Regions from separate parts of the Paenibacillus sp. CF095 genome, predicted to be linked through region 1. Evidence: riboswitches for the same ligand, from Rfam matches in the RefSeq annotation. Region 1 holds a riboswitch; each other region holds the start of a gene.

What was found. A riboswitch is a leader RNA that binds a small molecule or an ion and turns the genes downstream of it on or off. The one in region 1 is predicted to bind cyclic di-AMP.
Region 2: it holds a riboswitch for cyclic di-AMP, as region 1 does, so the genes downstream of both, BLS69_RS31380 (C40 family peptidase) here and BLS69_RS30585 (3D domain-containing protein) in region 1, are expected to answer to the same signal.
Region 3: it holds a riboswitch for cyclic di-AMP, as region 1 does, so the genes downstream of both, BLS69_RS06095 (3D domain-containing protein) here and BLS69_RS30585 (3D domain-containing protein) in region 1, are expected to answer to the same signal.
Region 4: it holds a riboswitch for cyclic di-AMP, as region 1 does, so the genes downstream of both, BLS69_RS16785 (HAD family hydrolase) here and BLS69_RS30585 (3D domain-containing protein) in region 1, are expected to answer to the same signal.

Annotation. Positions count from the first base shown of each region.
Region 1 covers NZ_FMZN01000010.1:14,092-18,888, reverse strand. The annotation lists gene rsmA (16S rRNA (adenine(1518)-N(6)/adenine(1519)-N(6))-dimethyltransferase RsmA) at 1-606, opposite strand, end outside; gene rnmV (ribonuclease M5) at 611-1,156, opposite strand; gene BLS69_RS30585 (3D domain-containing protein) at 1,312-2,496, opposite strand; cyclic di-AMP (ydaO/yuaA leader) riboswitch at 2,770-3,023, opposite strand; gene BLS69_RS30580 (TatD family hydrolase) at 3,265-4,035, opposite strand; gene BLS69_RS30575 (HD domain-containing protein) at 4,368-4,797, opposite strand, start outside.
Region 2 covers NZ_FMZN01000012.1:27,724-32,520, forward strand. The annotation lists gene BLS69_RS31370 (M1 family metallopeptidase) at 1-1,613, shown strand, start outside; gene BLS69_RS31375 (hypothetical protein) at 1,624-2,475, shown strand; cyclic di-AMP (ydaO/yuaA leader) riboswitch at 2,721-2,858, shown strand; gene BLS69_RS31380 (C40 family peptidase) at 2,862-3,332, shown strand; gene BLS69_RS31385 (GNAT family N-acetyltransferase) at 3,688-4,182, shown strand; gene BLS69_RS31390 (c-type cytochrome) at 4,333-4,689, shown strand; gene rbsK (ribokinase) at 4,764-4,797, opposite strand, start outside.
Region 3 covers NZ_FMZN01000001.1:1,374,298-1,379,094, forward strand. The annotation lists gene BLS69_RS06080 (M20 family metallopeptidase) at 1-290, opposite strand, end outside; gene BLS69_RS06085 (ABC transporter substrate-binding protein/permease) at 474-1,937, shown strand; gene BLS69_RS06090 (amino acid ABC transporter ATP-binding protein) at 1,924-2,646, shown strand; cyclic di-AMP (ydaO/yuaA leader) riboswitch at 2,864-3,060, shown strand; gene BLS69_RS06095 (3D domain-containing protein) at 3,063-3,734, shown strand; gene BLS69_RS06100 (polysaccharide deacetylase family protein) at 3,839-4,630, opposite strand; gene BLS69_RS06105 (prenylated flavin chaperone LpdD) at 4,785-4,797, shown strand, end outside.
Region 4 covers NZ_FMZN01000001.1:3,783,501-3,788,297, forward strand. The annotation lists gene BLS69_RS16775 (Nramp family divalent metal transporter) at 368-1,663, shown strand; gene BLS69_RS16780 (HAD family hydrolase) at 1,801-2,484, opposite strand; gene BLS69_RS16785 (HAD family hydrolase) at 2,678-3,076, opposite strand; cyclic di-AMP (ydaO/yuaA leader) riboswitch at 3,192-3,367, opposite strand; gene BLS69_RS16790 (glutathione peroxidase) at 3,738-4,217, shown strand; tRNA gene BLS69_RS16795 (tRNA-Leu) at 4,365-4,447, opposite strand.

The sequences.
Region 1 (4,797 bases):
CGGAATGAAGACCGTAGGAGGCACAATGCACACAAGCTCCGGCATACTGTAGTACTGAACTGCGATACTCAGACTGCCGTAGTCTTTTGATCCCGGTGCAGCAGCCATCCGTTCAGCCACTTCTTTTTGGATCATGACAACAATGCTGTCTAACGGCAGCTTCTCTTCCAGCAGTTTCATCATGATTGGCGTCGTTACATAATAAGGCAGGTTAGCCACAACACTGACTTTGTCCACGGATGCAAAATCCGTATTAAACAACTCAGCCAGATCAAGCTTCAGCACATCCCCATGATGAACACGTACATTCGAATAAGGCTGCATCACTTCTCCTAGGATTGGGATCAAGCGCTGATCAATCTCTACGGCTGTGACAGGACCGGCTACCCGAGCCAGTCGCTCCGTAAGGGCTCCAATACCCGGCCCGATCTCTAACGCGCCCTTGGACTCGTCCAAATCGGCTGCATTAACAATTTTGTTCAGTATATTTTGATCGATCAGAAAGTTCTGACCCAGACTTTTCTTAAATGAGAATCCGTGTCTTTGAATAATCTCTTTGGTTCGCTTGGGCGTTGCAATTTCTATCGTCTCTTCCATATCCTTCATATGCTCACAATCCTTCACGTTCAATTTGCGCTAATGCTGTAGAGAACTCTTCCCGTGTAATCTGAAATACACTGAGACGTTTGTGGAACTGCTTCCCGTTACAATAACCGATGCCCAGCAGATTGCCCATCTCCATGCGACGTGCAGCAGCCTGCGGATGCACAATAAGTCCTGCCGCGATCAGGTCCTCCCAATCGATCAGGCTCGGAGCACCTTCGTATGAAGTATGTACACGCGCCAGAGCATGACGGATCGCCTCCGGTGAGGCATTCTCCACCCCAATGTCACCTTTGCGTGTTGCATCGGCCTCCGGAATGAAGGCATGTTTACAGCCAGGGACCTTATTCGCAATAATTTTACGAATGCGTTCGCCAGCATGATCCGGATCTGTCAGTACAATGACTCCCCGTCTCTCCTGAGCAAGCGCAATCCGCTTCAGAATGCGTTGGTTGATGGCTGATCCACCTGTTTCTATTGTATCGGCTTCAACGGCCCGACGGATAGCTACCGTATCGTCACGGCCTTCCACCACAATGACTTCTTTTATCATGTTCCATTTCTTCCTTTCTAACGCAAAAAGAAGAGGAATATCCTCTTCTCTGCCAAACGGCGGGGGAGACTGAATTCAGACTCCTCCGCCGCATATTCCGCATGAATCATTCATGCAACTATTTTATAGCATTCCCATTTCAAAGTAAAACGATTTTAGTTCGCTTCCGGCTTCACCGGACCGATCACGTAGACCGTCTTGCCTTTTTTACGTCCAAAATTCAGGGCATGCTTCACACTGTCATAATATACATCAATTTTATTGCCTTTGATGGCACCGCCTGTATCTTCCGCACGACGGAATCCCAGACCTTCGATATATACCCACCAGCCAATTGGAATGACTTTGGGATCAACCGCAATGGTGCGCCCTTCCGTTACACGAGTACCGGAAGCTGTTTTAGTACCAATGCCCGGCTCTTCGGAAGAGTAGGCAGTCATGGATACATTTTTAAGTACTTTAGAGTATTTAAAAGAAGTCCCGGATACGGTAATCACTTTGCTGCCCGAGGCAGATGTTTTCTTCGAGTTCGTTGTTGTAGCCTTTTTGGTTGTTGAAGTTTGAGCCGATACGGTCTGAATCTCAGGTTCTTTCACGACCGGTTTTGCTTTGGTGCCGACAGCGATCACTTTATCTACACGATTATTCGCGACAGATTTGCCGACCATTTTTTTGGAGACCAATTCTCCATCCTGAAATACCTTTTCGATATGCTGCACAATTGTGCCTTCTTTGCCGTTCACAACGACACGGTTATCCCCTTTGTACAAGCTAGGGTCAGCCGTTTTAATGACTTTGTAAGCGATCGGTTGCTCTACATCCACTGTACGCTTTGTTACGCGCACTACACGGATCTTCATCTCCGCTTTGATGGCAGTTCCAAGCGCCGGATACACTTTATCATTACTTTCAACTTGAATACCTGATTTTTGGATTGCATCTTCTACCGATGAATCGGTTGTATACAGAGTCTTGGTGTCTCCGTCTGCCGTAATGTTAACTGGAACGGCCCGCTCAATAACGATTCGGTCTCCATCTGTAATCGCCCCATTCATGGACATGGATACCTTATCGTGAGGGCTGACTGTGATCGACTGCTCCTCCAGCATTTCCTGAAGCATTCCTGTACGAGTCTCTACCACCTGAGCCTTGCCATCAATAACCAGTGAAATTTGTTTCCCGGCCTGACCGTAAACGACTAACAAGATCATGATTGTAAGCGCAATTGAGAAAATCGCGATCAATGCCATTTGACGCATGTTCTCATGCTTCCACCGCAACGCGAAAGACTTACTGGATGATCGTGACTCATGGGTCTCTTCTGGTTGGAATGTGCCCACTTCTCCGTCCTCCTTCATAGCCTCGCCGTCTAAAGTAATGCATGATGTCTTTGACGTGACTATACCAAATTTTCTACAGAACACAGATCGGACCAACATAATCCGGTTCTGCACCATGAATCAATCTTCGCAACATGATGTCATCCTCCTGAATACCTACCGTATGATGACAATATTTCTTTTATTCAAAAACAAAAAAGCCAAAGAAAGAGTGTAAGAGGAACTCTTTCGTGGCTTCCGAATGATTTTGAATATCGGAAATTCATGCACGAGGTTGCCTCTCTTTTTCCGCTTGCGAGGTTAGCTGTCGGGTTCGGGCGAAAGAGAGCCGCCCTATCTTGGGTCACCCGCTCATGGCGGACGCCCTTGAATTCACCCCGAGACCCAAAGAAGAAATCAAATACGGCTTCGCAGTTCCCTTCGCTGCTTTTGGGTCAGCGAACGTTGCGCATCGGCCAAATACACCGATGTTTAAGCCCTATTGGTTCCCCCGCTCTCCGTTAACGGAGACTCAGCGAGACTGATTCATGAAAGTAATGTTGTTTCATCGGAAAGTGTCCCTTTGTTCATCCCCCGAACATCTGTCCAATTTTCCGCACAACAATTCACTGAAAAGATGATATCCTGTTTTGATGCATGTTGTAAAGCGTTGATCAAGTACGTTTTTCTGAATATTTGGTTAAAATATTGTAATATTCTTGATTTATTTGAATCAAAGGGCAAATTAACTCCGCTTACCTGCCTTTTTCACCTCATTTGCTCGTTTTTTTAACGAATTCCAAATCGTTCCATGGCATTTTTGGTTGTTATTGCTGCAATTTCCTCCACCGAAATGCCTTTAATTTCCGCAGCTGCCTCTGCAACCAGACGTACATGCGCTGTCTCATTTCGTTTCCCACGATAAGGGTGAGGTGTCAAATATGGAGCATCTGTTTCAATGAAAAACCGGTCCATAGGAACCTTCTCCAGTACCTCTTTGGGCTGCTTTGCATTTTTGAATGTGATCGGTCCTCCGAAGGAGAGATGGAAGCCCATATCGAGACAACTTTTCGCTGTTTCCCAGCTGCCCGAGAACGAGTGCATCACACCACCAACTTCACTCGCTTTCTCTTCACGCAAAATTCTTATGATATCCTCATGTGCATCCCGATTATGAATGACAATTGGCATGTTCACTTCACGCGCCAAAGCAATTTGTTGTCGTAATACGCGATGCTGTATTTCCTTCGGTGAAGTATCCCAGTGATAATCCAATCCAATCTCACCGATCGCAACCACTTTTTCATGCTTGCATAAAGATGCAATCCACTCCAAATCACCCTCCTGCATTGTGATCGCATCTACTGGATGCCACCCTACAGCTGCATAGATAAAGTCATATGTTTCAGCGAGTTTCATTGTAGTTGGAATCGTCTCCCGGTTAAAGCCAATGTTGATCATGCGACCAACTCCTGCATCCACAGCACGCTGAATCATGTCCTCGCGGTCCTCGTCGAATTGTGGTGCATCCAGATGTGTATGTGTGTCGAACAGCATCATGTTTGTATCTCCCTTCATGTCGAAATTACGACTATCTTCTTTTTCAAAATTCAATTTGTAAAATTCAATAATTCAATGACTCATACATAAAACATTTTGGGTATCTGTGTATTACATCATTACGTTTGTTTCTTCACAACTACAATATATAGAAGATATACGGATATTCTGATCTATATATTGCTGATTGTACCCATTCTACCTGCTTGCATTTACAAAATTATGTCGATCTACATATACTCCCCATTAAAGCAGATTACTGTATCATGAAAAATAGCTCTTTTAGAAAGTGTTTTGATATCGAAATTCTTCATCGGATTATACCCACACGATTACAAGAAATAGGGGCGTATATGTGACGGTAATTCGTGAATAATCGCATCCACCTTGTTTTGCGGGTAATACAAATGATGTTTCCCTCGGTGAAGCCCACTGATGGAACGGACAATGTCAGATACTTCTGACAACTCACGTAAATTGTCCTGTCGATCCAGAAGAAGAATCTGCTTATCTGTGGATTCATCCGGACGAAACACATCATACGGATTATCCGAAGGAAAATCAATTTCAAGATCATATTCGGGATCGAGACCAGCCTGTACAAAAGCTTCCCGAATCTCTTCCATCATTGTCAAGTCGACCTGTTCAAGCTCTACATACTTATATAACTTGCGATCCATAAAACGTTCGCATAACTCACTCAGAACAGTATCGTCCTCCTTGCGCCACTGCGTAAATGCCGTCTGAATTAATGCTTCATCC
Region 2 (4,797 bases), on a different contig from region 1:
GTGGAAAGCTTCGGGGTGATGTTATGCCTACCAATGGTTATGGCTCCATGAACATTACCGAAATGAAAACGGAGGACGGGCTCTCTCTGCTGCACCGGATGCAGTATGTGCAACCAGATGACGGAAATATCAAGGACACCACCCTCATTAAAGTACGTTTACCCAAACCGGTCAAAGGCGGGGAAAGTATTACACTCCACACCCGATTCGAAGTGAATCTGCCAAAGATTTTTGCCCGGATGGGAACTGCTGATGATTTTGTCATGGCTGGTCAATGGTTTCCCAAATTAAGTGCCTATGAACCTGTGGGCAGGCGTGGACGAACAACGGAAGGCTGGAATCTGCACCAATACCATGGCAATTCAGAGTTTTACGCCGACTTCGGTATATATAGTGTACGTATTCGGGTGCCTGAAACATACAAAGTTGCTGCTACCGGATTTCCGACGCAACAAGCCGTGGTGAAGAACGGAGAAAAGGTCTATCAATTCTATGCCGATGATGTGCATGATTTCGCCTGGGCAGCTTCACCGGATTTTGTCTACGCCGAGGAACCCTTCTCTGCACCCAATGTGCCTGGTGTACGAATCAAGTTATATTTGGACCCTGCTCATCAGGATCTGAAAGAACGTTATTTCTACGCCGCGAAGGCCGCACTAGCCAATTATAGCAAATGGTTTGGCCCATATCCTTACGCAACCTTATCCATCGTAGTTCCACCCAAAACGGGGAACGGTGCTGGAGGTATGGAATACCCTACGCTAGTTACGGCCTTTGGAGCCGATGATACTACCCCAGGTTATGACCTGGAACGTACCGTAGTCCACGAGATCGGACACCAGTACTTCTACGGCATGGTTGCCAGCAACGAATTCGAGGAAGCCTGGCTGGATGAGGGGTTCACCTCTTATGCAGAAGACAAACTGATGGAGCAGGAATACGGATTGATTCCGAATCTGCCGGTACAATCGGGACTGGTTACGTCTCCGTCATCCTTAACACAAGAATCTTGGAAGTTTGATTCACAGAATGAGTATGCAGCCAATGTCTATACACGTGGCAAGCTTGTATTGCTTGGGATCGAACATCAAGTCGGGGCGAAAACGATGGAACGCATTCTCTCTACCTATGTGAAGAAGTACCGCTTCAAACATCCCACTTCGGCTGATTTTCAGAACGTTGTGGAACAAGTGACCCGCACTTCCTGGTCTGATTATTTTGATCAATATGTCTATGGTAACGGGATGGCTGACTTTGCTGTAGAGAAGATTCGTGTTACGCCCGTACAGAAAGACGGTCAAACATTGTACGAGTCATCCGTGACGATCGCAAAAAAAGGGAGTGATTACAACGCCGTTCCTGTTCGCATTGCTTTTGAAGACGGACATATCCTCACCAAGCAATGGAATGGCAAAGAAGATCGCATCACCTATAAATTAACTCACACATCCCCCGTATCCTGGGCCATGACCGATCCCCTGTACTCGATCGTGCTGGAGAACCGCCATATGAACAATTTCCTGAAATCCGGACTAGATGAGCAAGCGAAATCCCGCTGGAGCATGAGTGTAACCAAACTAATAGAAGCCATATTCGGAGGTCTGTCATGGTGAGGTGGAAACGGTGAAAGCAAAAATACGTGAAGGCTGGTTTCTCGTCCGTCAGCATATGTTCATTGCCGCACTCTTATTTCTATATCAACTCATTTGGGGATATTTCTTCTATCGAATGGTACAATCGGCGGTCATCCCCCTACTCCTGCGCTATCCAGATTCTGATGCCGGGGAACTGAGTACACTTTTGTTCAAAATGGAAAGTCAACTCAACCTGTCTACCCATCCGGAGGTTCATCGTTATCTATGGATTCTAGGGGGCATGCTACTGGTTCGCATGTTGATCAGCCCCCTCATTCAGGCAGGACTGCTCTACTCACTTCAGCACTTTAATTCTACAGAAGAGCGCATCCCCTTTGTCCGCGGAATCAAAAATCTGTGGAAACCGATGCTGCTGCTCCACACCATACGTACTTTATTGATACTTCTGCCCGCCTACTGGCTCATACCGAAGCTCTACTCGATTCTCATGGACGGATTTCATTCCCTTCAATTACTTTTGCCTGGTATACCTTATGTTGCTGCCTGGATTGTATATGGTTGGATCATCCACCATGCCATACTCTACATGCAGTTCGGTGTGTCGGCACCAGAAGGAGAAGGCGGGGCTCACGGTATTCTCAAAGCACTCTGGATTGCACTGCGTCATCTCATCGCTGTAATCGGCATTGCACTCCTGCTGGGCGGAGTACACCTGCTCGTCTTTGGTTCATTCACTTCAGCCTCATGGTTATTAACGGGACTTACCGGACTTATACTACAACAGACGTATCCACTTGCTAGATGTCTATTAAGTCTGTGGAAAATATGCAGCCATTTCCGATTATGGCAGTCCAAAATATCCAAAGGTGAGAGCAGATAGTTTAAAAATTGTTACCATCGTATGTTAAACTCACGGCCTAATATGTACTTATAAATAGGCAAACCTCAACCTTTCCCCGTCAAAGGTCGAGGTTTTTTTTGCTAAATTTGTTGCTAAACGTTGCCAAAGCCGTACTCCTCTGTTACAATAATCGCAGTGAGTTTTTAGTAACAACTTTGTAATCTTTACATTCATATTTGTAACTACTTAAAATTAAATCGTCATTTCTTGATTTCGCAGGTGCATAACTAGCATAGCCAAATTCCTGGCACCTGGGAAGCGGGGGAACCAGTTATGGGTGAATTGATCTTGCTACAGAGGGATCATAGGGGACCTTCAACCGAATCCTTAAGCTAACCTCGCAGGCGTTGGAAGGGGAATATCTCTTGTTCAAGAAGAAATTAACCGCAGCTGTACTTAGCATCACATTCGCTTTATCGCTTGGTGCAGGTAGCGCATTCGCAGATTCAAAGATGGACACAGTAATTGATTCAGCAATGGGAACTACATACAAAAGTGGGGGAACAACGCTTAACGGCTTTGACTGCTCCGGATTTACACGGTATGTATTCGACAAGTTGGGTATTGATTTGGCACGCCAATCCAGTTCCCAATTCGACATGGGCGATTCCGTATCACGCATGGAAATGAGAGCTGGCGATCTGGTGTTCTTTAATACAACAGGTAAAGGCGTATCACATGTAGGAATCTTTGTAGGGGATGGAAAGTTCGCACACTCCTCTTCTTCCAAAGGCGTTACGATCAGTGCATTGAGTGAAAGCTATTGGGCCAATCGTTATGTTGGCGCGAAACGGATTATGAGCACGGACGCATATGAATCACTGGCCCTTGACTAGGGACAAGCTGAGCAACATGATGCTGTAACCATTAACCATACTGGAACGAAGCAAGAAGCATAACAGAACCGCCCGGTACATTCTCCGCAGGAATGTATCCGGCGGTTTTTTTGTGCTTCAATCCTTATTCATGTTGCAAGTTATACTCAGGGCATATCCTGCGACATCAACAGGTTCATTTTGCGTTCGTTCGTCCGTGCCCTTATGATGTTTTTACCCATCCCGTTATAATATAAACGGAATTACCGGAACTTTTGTTTCATTTTTTTTCTTGAGAAGGAAGACTTGCTAAATGAACATCTCTTTTGTAGAGTGGACAAAGAGTTCTGTTTCAAGGAAAGGAGCATGCAGGTGTATGAAGGAAACCCCTGTGACGTTTCACGTTGTACCCATGCGAGAAGAACATGCGGAGCTTATCTGCAGTTGGCAGTATGACCCGCCTTACAATATCTACAGCTGGCTCCCCTGGGACCAGATGAAAGCTCTGGAAGTGGAATTCGGAGATGCACAGCTGCGGCAGGAGCAATATGCGATCGTCCTGGATCAGAACGATCGTATATGTGGGTTTGCTCAATACTTCCCACTTGAAGGGGTAACCCGGATTGGCCTTGGCATGCATCCAGAGCTGTGTGGTCAGGGTCAAGGGACAGCTTTTGTCACTGCCATTGTACAGGAAGCCATTCGCCGAAATCCCACGAACGAGATTGATCTGGAAGTACTCACTTGGAATGCTCGTGCCATTCAAGTCTATCTGAAGAGTGGATTTGTCACCCAAGATACATACGAACGACAGACCCCAAGCGGCTTGAAGCCCTTTCACTGTATGGTTTATGAAGGGCCTCGCGGTTAGAATCCATTGCAAAACAACTAAATTTGCCCCTTGTTATGTGATTAGTTCAAAAAATTCCCACAAAATGCTATGATGTCAGTACAGGTTCCGTTATAATGATATGGATAGTTTCAGGTTAGATGATCTTTCATTCTGGAGGGGACATAAGGGATGCACAAATGGATCATGAGCGGAGTATTTTTTGCAGCATGCGCTTTAGCTATTGTTTTAATGTTTACGCTTCCAGGGAAAGAAGAAGTGGCTGAAGAAGCCAAGCCAACCATGCCGGAAGTAACATTGGATGCCGGACAGGCTGAAGCACTGGTCAAAGCCAATTGTATCTCCTGTCACGGGGATCAGCTTCAAGGTGGCGTAGGACCTGCTCTGGCCAATATCGGCAGCCAGGATGATCTGGAGAAGATCTATTCTACGATTGTCAAAGGTAAAGGTGGTATGCCTTCCTTCAAGGGCAAACTGCAGGATGAAGAGATTGCAAATATCGCCATGTGGCTGTCAGAGAAGAAATAATCTCTGCACGCACATAATGAAGAGGCCCTTAATCCCCTTTTGGGAGAATAAGAGCCTCTTTGTTATACCAATTATCAGGCCTCTGCCGCGTGCTCAGCCAGAAAGGCC
Region 3 (4,797 bases), on a different contig from region 1:
TGGTGACCACAAGCGTGACCGATCTCCGGCAAGGCGTCATATTCACACAATAACGCAATGGTAGGGCCGGGTTTGGCGGCTGAATAGGTTCCGATAAAGGCTGTCTCCAGTCCAAGGATTGGAGCCTCTACAGTGAAACCGTGATAGACCAGTTCTTCTTTTAGACGAGCAGAAGCAAGGAACTCTTCATTTCCCAGTTCGGGATTGGCACCGATATATGATGAAATGGCTTTAAAACGGGAAGCATATTGATCAATAACCGTCAGTATCTGTGATTTGTTAGATGTCATTAGTAAACTCCTTATGCAAAAATGAAAATAATTCATTGATTATATCATGTTTGCTTCAATTTTTCAGAAACAAGTCAAGATTTGTAATGTCAAAATGCATTGCATAATCATGCATTGTACTTTATAATGACTCAGTCATCAACATGAGAAGCATACAAAGTATTGTAAGGGGAGAGAACAAGGTTGAAATTAATAAGTCGTTACACCATGATGCTGTTGACCTTTGTTATTCTGCTGACGACTGCCGTTCCTGTGGCATTTGCAAGTGGAACTACAGATAATTCAAGCAGTAAAAAGCTGGTGCTCGGTACTAGTGCCGATTTTGCACCATATGAATTCCATAAAGTGATTAATGGCAAAGATGAAATCGTCGGCTTCGATATTGAGATCGCCAAAGAGATTGCCAAAGATCTTGGCGCTGAGCTCGTGATTGAGGATATGGGCTTTGACGGTCTTCTGCCTTCATTGCAAAGCGGGCGTGTTGATCTGGTGATTTCAGGTATGACGCCGACGGATGAGCGGAAGAAAAGTATCGATTTTTCCGACACCTATTATAAATCAAAACAAGTGATTATGGTTCGCAATGTGGATAAAGACAAATATCCAACTATGGCAGAACTTGAAAATGCGAAGATTGGCGTCCAGAAAGGCTCCATTCAGGAAACGATCGGACAGAGTATTCCAGGAGCGAAGCTTACTGCGCTGGATAAAATCTCGGATATTGTGCTTCAACTGCAAACAAAACGCATTGACGCGGCAATCGTTGAAGATACCGTTGCTGCAGGTTATCTGGACGATATCATTGGACTTGCTGCTGCTGTTCCGGACGAAGAGCAAGCAGAAGCCGCAATCGGGATTCGTAAAGGTAATACCGAGCTGCTAGCTGCAGTAAATGGAACACTGGAGCGACTAAAAAGTGAAGATAAAATCAATCAGATGGTGACTGACGCCAGCCTCTTGATGGCGGATAAAGCGAACAAATCACAAAATATTTTCCAAGTATTCTGGGAGTACAAAAGTTTCTATGCTACAGGAGTAGGATACACACTTCTGTTGTCCGCACTGGGTGTTATTTTCGGGGTAATTATCGGATTAATCATCTGTTTGTTCCGTTTGCATGACGCTGCAATCTTGCGCTGGATCGGTACTGCTTACGTTGAAGTGATTCGTGGCACACCGATGCTGGTACAATTAATGATTATTTACTATGGTTTTTCCCTGAGCTTTGGCATTAACTTTACTGCACTTCAGGCAGGTATCATTACACTTTCAATCAATAGTGGTGCATATCTGGCAGAGATTTTCCGTGCGGGTATTCAAGGTGTAGATCGTGGTCAGTTGGAGGCAGCTCGTTCCCTAGGTATGGGAAGAGGCGATGCGATGCGTTATATCATATTGCCACAGGCCTTCAAAGCTGTATTACCGGCAATCGGTAATGAATTCATAACCATCATCAAGGAATCCTCTATTATCTCCGTTATCGGTATGGTGGACATTATGTATCAGGCAAGTGTGGTCAAAAACATTACGTATCAAGGCTTGAGTCCATTTTTGATTGCAGCAGCCATCTACTTTGTATTAACGTTCATTTTGTCCAAGCTGCTGGGACGACTGGAAAGGAAGTTGAGTGCAAGTGATAGACGTTAGACAATTACACAAATCTTATGGAAATAACGATGTGCTTAAAGGCATTAACGTGACAATTGGCAAAGGTGAGGTTGTCGTAGTCATCGGCCCTTCCGGTTCAGGTAAAAGTACTTTCTTACGTTGTCTGAATCTGTTGGAACAGCCTACCTCGGGTGAGATTGATTTTGAAGGCGTGTCAATCACTGATCCGAAGCACAACATTAATGCAACTCGGGAAAAAATGGGCATGGTGTTCCAGCATTTCAACCTGTTCCCACACAAAACGGTACAGCAAAACATCACGATTGCTCCAATTAAAGTGAAGAAACAATCCACTCAGGAAGCGGAGAAAATTGCTGCTGATCTGCTTAACACCGTGGGCTTGTACGATAAAAAAGATACATTCCCGAATCAGCTGTCTGGTGGACAGAAGCAACGGATCGCCATTGCTAGAGCATTGGCCATGCAGCCGCATGTGATGCTGTTTGACGAGCCTACTTCGGCACTGGACCCCGAGATGGTCGGTGAAGTGTTGGATGTCATGAAACGTCTTGCAGAAGGCGGGATGACGATGGTCATCGTAACACATGAGATGGGTTTTGCACGTGAAGTGGGAGACCGGATCCTGTTCATGGATGGCGGGGTTATTGTAGAAGAGGGAACACCTGATGAGGTGTTTGGAGCACCAAAAAATTCACGTACACGTGATTTTCTTGCGAAAGTACTCTAAACGAAGTGATCAAATAGCGTTACTGACTTCGAGTCGGTAACGCTATTTTTTATGGATAATAATCACGTATGAATTCGAAAAAGTAACTATTCTGTTACCAAATGTAAAGGATCGAGTCGTCCAATATTTCTAAAGTATCCAGTATTCTTACATATGCTTACGCGCTAAAAACCATTTGGTAAGAATTACTACAAGTTCAGGTTACAAAATTGTGATATATTGAACTCTGCCGAAACTTCCGGACAGGGAGTGCGGGGGATGTAACGATGCAGATTGTGCAGGGGGAAGATCTACAGCACACTGCTTGGGGTGAATTAGGGGTACATAACGTTTTAAATGTAATGAAGAACCTATAGGGTGGGCTCCTCATCCGAATCCGACAACTAACTTCGCAGGCACAATGAGGGAGGAAGACCATGATTAACAAGAAACGTATAGCCAAAACAGCAGTAGCATTATTGACAACAGCAATGCTCATTCAAGCCGTTCCGGCTCACGCCGATTCAGTTCATGTGGCCAAAGAAGGGGATACCTTCTACACCTTATCAAAACAATATGGAGTAGCAATGAACACGTTGGTTAAAGCAAATAACGACATTTCACCTTACAATATTTATGGTGGTTTGAAAATTACGATTCCCGGTAAGGCAAACAATGTAGCTGCCGCGGCGACGGAGAGCAAGACCCAAGCCAAAACGGTTACTACAGCAAGCTTGGACGTTAACGCAGATAACAAAGTGGTTCAAGCCTGGGGTAAAACATTTGATTACAGCAAAGCTGTGAACGTGAAAGCAACGGCATACTCTGCAGATCCGTCTGAAAATGGAGGATGGGGTGCAGTCGATTATTTCGGAAATGACCTTGAACTGGGTACGATTGCAGTTGATCCAAGTGTAATTCCACTCGGAACCAAAGTACTGGTAACTGGTCACAGCCATCCAGGATTGCCAAAACAGGCTTTTGTAGCCACAGCGCGTGATGTGGGCGGTGCAATCAAGGGTCACCGGATTGATATCTTTATCCCGGGTAGCAAACAGTCCGTAAGTACATTTGGTTTCCAGGATATCGAGCTGTATATTCTCAAGTAGAAAGTAAATTACATCTAACGAATTCAAATAGGGTGTCTGCCAGTCGCTAATTTGCGATTGAACAGCACCCTTTTAATATTGCATTATTTGCTATCACGGTCATCTTAATCTTTGGCCTTTGGCAATCCCAACATCTCGTCCAAGGTGACCAGTTCATATCCCCGGTTACGCAGTTCTTCAATTATTTCAGGCAATGCCTCAATCGTACCGTTCAGGTTAGATCCCACACCGCCTCCTGCATGTTGCAAAACGATGGAGCCAGGTTTCACGGCAGATAGGATGTTATCCTTCACCTCTTCCTTGGAGAGGCCTTTCCAGTCCAGTGAGTCAACGTTCCAGTTTACAATGCTATAGTGTTGTTTAGCAGCCCATTGCAGCTGTTCTTCATTAATGTCTCCATAAGGTGGCCGAATTATCTTGGGCGTATATCCCGCCAAATGTCGAATAATATCCCCGGTATGTAAAATTTGTTTGCGAAAGGCATTCATCGACAGCTTACTGAATTCAGGATGATTGTAGCTGTGATTACCAACCATATGCCCTTCCTTAACGATGCGTTTCACCAGATCCGGATGTTTCTCAGCACGACTACCCACGATGAAAAATGTAGCTCTGACATTGTTTTTCTTCAATACATCCAGCACTTGTGGAGTAAACCGTGGATCAGGTACATCATCAAAAGTCAGTGCAACCTTCTTTGTTGAAGGACCATTGGTTTTGAACGTATCGGCATATTTTTGACGTAACTGTCCCAATGTCAGTTGTTCTTCTTCCGCAGAATCTGAACCTGATACTGATTCACTTGACGGGCTTGAAACATCCCGCGATGAAACTGGAGCATGATATCCTCCGAGAAAAATAACGATAACCATCAGCATAATGAGGCGTACGCGCATAATAACGGCCTCCTTTTCCAAAATGACGTTCTCCTTGGTATGCCCGGGGGTTTCATAAAATATGCGTAGTGTGAGAAGTTTCATTGCGGATTTAGCTTATGACAGCCATAATTCCTCCATATATAACATATAGAAAAGGATAGGTGGATAGGATATGAGTACATATG
Region 4 (4,797 bases), on a different contig from region 1:
CTGCCTTCCTTTCAATTTAAACTTCTGGCTCATTTTGAAACGCAATTTTGTATCTTTATCAGCTTTTACAACTTTATTATTTTCATGCATTTCAATGCGATGGCTGTATTTTCCCTATGTTTGGGTAATATACGAAGGGGCATCTGAAAGCTGCAACCGAAATTTTGTGCTGATACATAAAAGTTGCACTAGACAAAAACAATTGAAGGAGTACAATGTAACAATAAACATAAAAATTTAGATATATCATGAGCGGGTTATCCCGCATCAATATCTCAAAATCAATAATTCAAAGTCAGGTGATTATCGTATGAGTAAAAAAAATCCGTTCAACGCTCCTTCAAGAGAATCATTGTCTACTGCGGGCATGGCCCCTTCACTTGGAGAAGCACATAGTTCAATGAAAGTTCCGCAGAATGCTGCATGGTGGAAGAAATTCCTCGCCTTTGTAGGCCCAGGATACCTTGTTGCCGTAGGTTACATGGACCCCGGGAACTGGGCAACAGATATCGCAGGCGGCTCGCAGTTCGGGTATACCTTGTTATCCGTTATCCTGTTATCGAACCTGATGGCCGTTGTCCTTCAGTCGCTGGCTGGCAAGCTCGGCATCGTCACTGGACGGGATCTGGCTCAAGCCTGTCGTGAACGATTCAGCATGCCTGTTGTCATGATGTTATGGATTCTGTGTGAGCTTGCCATTGCAGCTACCGATCTGGCTGAGGTCATAGGTTCTGCCATCGCATTAAAGCTGTTATTTAACATCCCCATGTTATACGGCGTTATCATCACCGCAGTTGATGTACTCCTGATTCTTGTGCTGCAAAACAAAGGCTTCCGCGCTTTGGAAACTCTCGTCATTGTGCTCATGGCAACCATTGCCCTCTGCTTCGGTATTGACCTGTTTCTGGCGAAACCGGATATGGGCGGTGTGCTCCACGGTTTTGTGCCAAATGTCGAGATTCTGCAAAACCCGGCCATGCTCTATATTGCCATTGGTATTATCGGAGCAACCGTGATGCCGCATAATCTGTATCTGCATTCTTCCATTGTGCAGACCCGTCAGATCGAACAGACACCACAGGGCAAAAAAGAAGCCATTCGGTACTCGACCATGGATTCTACAATCGCGCTGACACTGGCCCTGTTCATCAATGCAGCCATCCTGATTGTATCTGCTGCTGTATTCCACAGTGCTGGTATGACACAGGTTGCCGAGATCGCAGATGCGTACCATCTGCTGACACCTCTATTGGGTACTACGGTTGCAAGTATTCTGTTCGGTGTGGCGCTGTTAGCATCAGGTCAGAACTCCACCCTTACAGGTACACTCGCTGGGCAGATCGTTATGGAAGGTTTCCTGAACATTCGAATTCCGGCTTGGCTGCGCAGACTGGTCACACGTCTGATCGCCATCATCCCGGCGGTAATTGTCACAGCCATTGCAGGAGAACATGGCACAGAAGAACTGCTCATTTTGAGCCAGGTCGTGCTGTCTCTTCAATTACCCTTTGCTGTAATTCCCCTGGTGATGTTCACGAGTGATAAAAAAAGCATGGGTGCATTCGCCAACAAATTGTGGCTCAAAATCATCTCATGGGTCATTGCCGCGATTATCGTTGTGCTGAATGTATATCTGATCATTCAGACGATTCGGTTATTCTAATCTCGTTCTTATCGACTAAATACTAAAAAGGCTGATCAACTGCGGTATTCTATACCCAAGTTGATCAGCCTTTATTGTTGCAATACAGCAACATGTTTCCTTTTATAATAAAACGCTAAACTCTAATAAACAATTATCTAATCCTGATTGGGCACCAGTAATGGCAGGAGTTCATCCAATGAATTAACAGTCCAATCCGCACGTTCGTCATCCGATCGGTCTGGCTGGAATCTTCCGTAACCCTGCATAATCCGAATTGTACGCATGCCCAGCTTCCGAGCAGGTATAATGTCGTTATCGATCCGATCGCCGATCATGACGGCTTCCTCCGGTTCACAACCGGCCTGCTTCAAGGCCACAGCGTATAACTCAGGGTCTGGCTTGGACACTCCTTCTTCAGCCGAACACGCCAGAACATCAACATACTTCCGCAAGCCGTAGCTCTCCAGTCTTTCTTCCGTTCCAGGACTCTGATTGGCAATAATGCCAATACGATAATACCGTGACAACTGCTGAAGAACGGAATCCGCTGAAGGAAAAGGACGTTCAAGATCTTTTTGAAACTTCAGCTTGTCCTGAATCTGTTTCTGGTGTCCCTCGTCTTCAACGAATGTGCGAATCGCCACTCTCATAGGCCATTGCTCATATTTTCGGTAACAGTTCGCGAACAGTTCGCGTACCGCCTCAATCTTTACCGGATATCCCAAAGCACAGGCTTCACGGACGAACTGTCCGATAATATCATCAACCGGCTCCCATTCATCCACCAGCGTATCTCCAACATCAAAAAACAACCATTTCAATCCACCTACATCCGGCACGCCAATTCCTCCTTGTAAGCCACAGGTGATTCCTGATCCAAATCTAAAAGTTCGTGTTCAAAAAGTCTTGAACTACCTTTAAAACCATAAAAAAGAAGACTCACCATCATGCATGAGTCTCCTCAAATTTCCGTTTATCGATACATTCAATTATAACAGGCACCTTACACCTGAGCAATCACAAGCTATGGCATTACCCATTGAGGAGAAAGCCAACTTCCCCATTGAGCGAATATACAATCCGGTCTGCGCCCATGCCCCGATAGATGCCCTTAGGATGACTCTGCTCTGTAATGACGCACAGGGATTTCGATGTCCATGAACGGCAGATCTGTAAATAACGACAGGTCAGATTCAGGCTGTTCTCGAAAATAAACACGTTGCCTACGCTGCCCTGCGGCAAAAACCATTTTTGAGCTGCAGCCGTATTCATGCGAATGACATGTTCTACTCCGATTCTACGGAGTCTGCGCTCTTCCCCTGCACTGTTGGTTAGAACGGCAAACGGCATTTTTTTGTACATCAGCAATTTGATAAATTTGCGTCCTGCTTCATTTGGAGCAGTCACTAAGATCATCTCAGTATCCATCATTCGTTCCTCCCTTGGCGTGAAAAGACAACAAAAAAGAAGCGTGGGGGACCAAGGCCTCCCGAACGCTTCTTAAAGAACCCATGGCGAAAACGCCATGAACCAGCGTACGGCTTGTTGCCTCTCCCTTTAACGCTTACGAGGTTAGCTGACGGATTCGGGCGCGAGAGTCGCCCTATTTCCGGCTGTCACCGGAAAATTCACCCCATGAATGCCTACTGTCCTGGACAGCGCATTCTGTTGGTTCCCCCGTTTCCCACTCATCAATGAATGGAAACTCAGCGATTAAAACATCGTTCGTATATCTTAAAATAAGATCGAGCGATATTATCGTTTGTTTCGTTTTTCAGGTACAATTTAGTTTAAATTGAAATTACGTTATGAATCATACACCCGCGCCATGTCGGTGTAAAGTCCGCACAGATCACCGAATCGACAGATTTTCGGCAATACTCACATATAATAGCGCTTACAACAAGGTCATACTCTATCCATCTCTTTAAATCTATCTAATTCTCACTCTGACGAAAATCACTACGCATTTCATTCACGCATTCTGCACAACTTGCCTCTTTTGATTCATTTAACACCATATTAGTTTTGCATTATTTAATTGTAACCAATATAATAAGAGGTATCAGATGATATCATGGAGGCGATTTAGATGACAGTCTACGATTACAAAGTGAATACCCTTCGCGGTCAAGAAGTTGAAATGTCCGACTACCGTGACAAAGTGTTACTGATTGTGAATACGGCAAGCTCATGCGGCCTTACACCTCAATTCAAAGGTCTGCAAGAATTGCAAGACAAGTTCAAGGATGCGCCATTTGAAGTCCTTGGTTTTCCAAGCAACCAGTTTGCCCAGGAAAAAGGATCTTCCGACGATATCGCCGAGTTCTGTCAGATGAATTATGGCGTGAGCTTCCCTATGTTTGAGAAAATTGATGTGAACGGCTCAAGCGCTCACCCTCTCTTCCAGCACCTTAGCACAGAAGCTCCTGGCCTGCTCGGCTCCAAAGCAATCAAATGGAATTTCACCAAATTTCTTGTGGATCAGAACGGACAGGTAATTAAACGTTATGCTCCCAAAACAACACCGGACAAGATTGAAGAAGATATCAAGAACTTGCTGCAAAAATAATACATTGGCCACCCGTAGCCGGAAGGTAGAGCAGCATTGCCCCGGTAATGGATGGCCTTTTTTATCAACTTTGATGTCAAACTGTTCAAAAAGACAAAAAAAGAAGCCTTCCATTAATGGAAAGCTTCTTTTTAATCGTTCATATGATGCGGTCGAGAGGACTCGAACCTCCACGGGCATACGCCCACTACCCCCTCAAGATAGCGTGTCTGCCATTCCACCACGACCGCATGTCGTAAATAATCGGCAACAGAATTGATTATACCGGGTTCAGAACCAAAAGTAAAGTATTTTTTAATACTTCTTTTTCAGCTAGGCATTTTCATCAAAAATCGCATAATCTCGTCATCTTTACCCATGAACTGCATACATTAGATTTGATCCCCTCCTTTCCGGATTGAGCTGATCTTATTGATTCATTTATATCTAGTCCTCCCTGCACTTCGCAGATATTTAACCTTATATGTTATATAAAATAACACATATATTGAATTTCAGATTTAAATACATTAAATTCAACTGATACTATTGACAAAAAGCGGACATTTATGGGATGATAACTATCATATAATTCGGATTT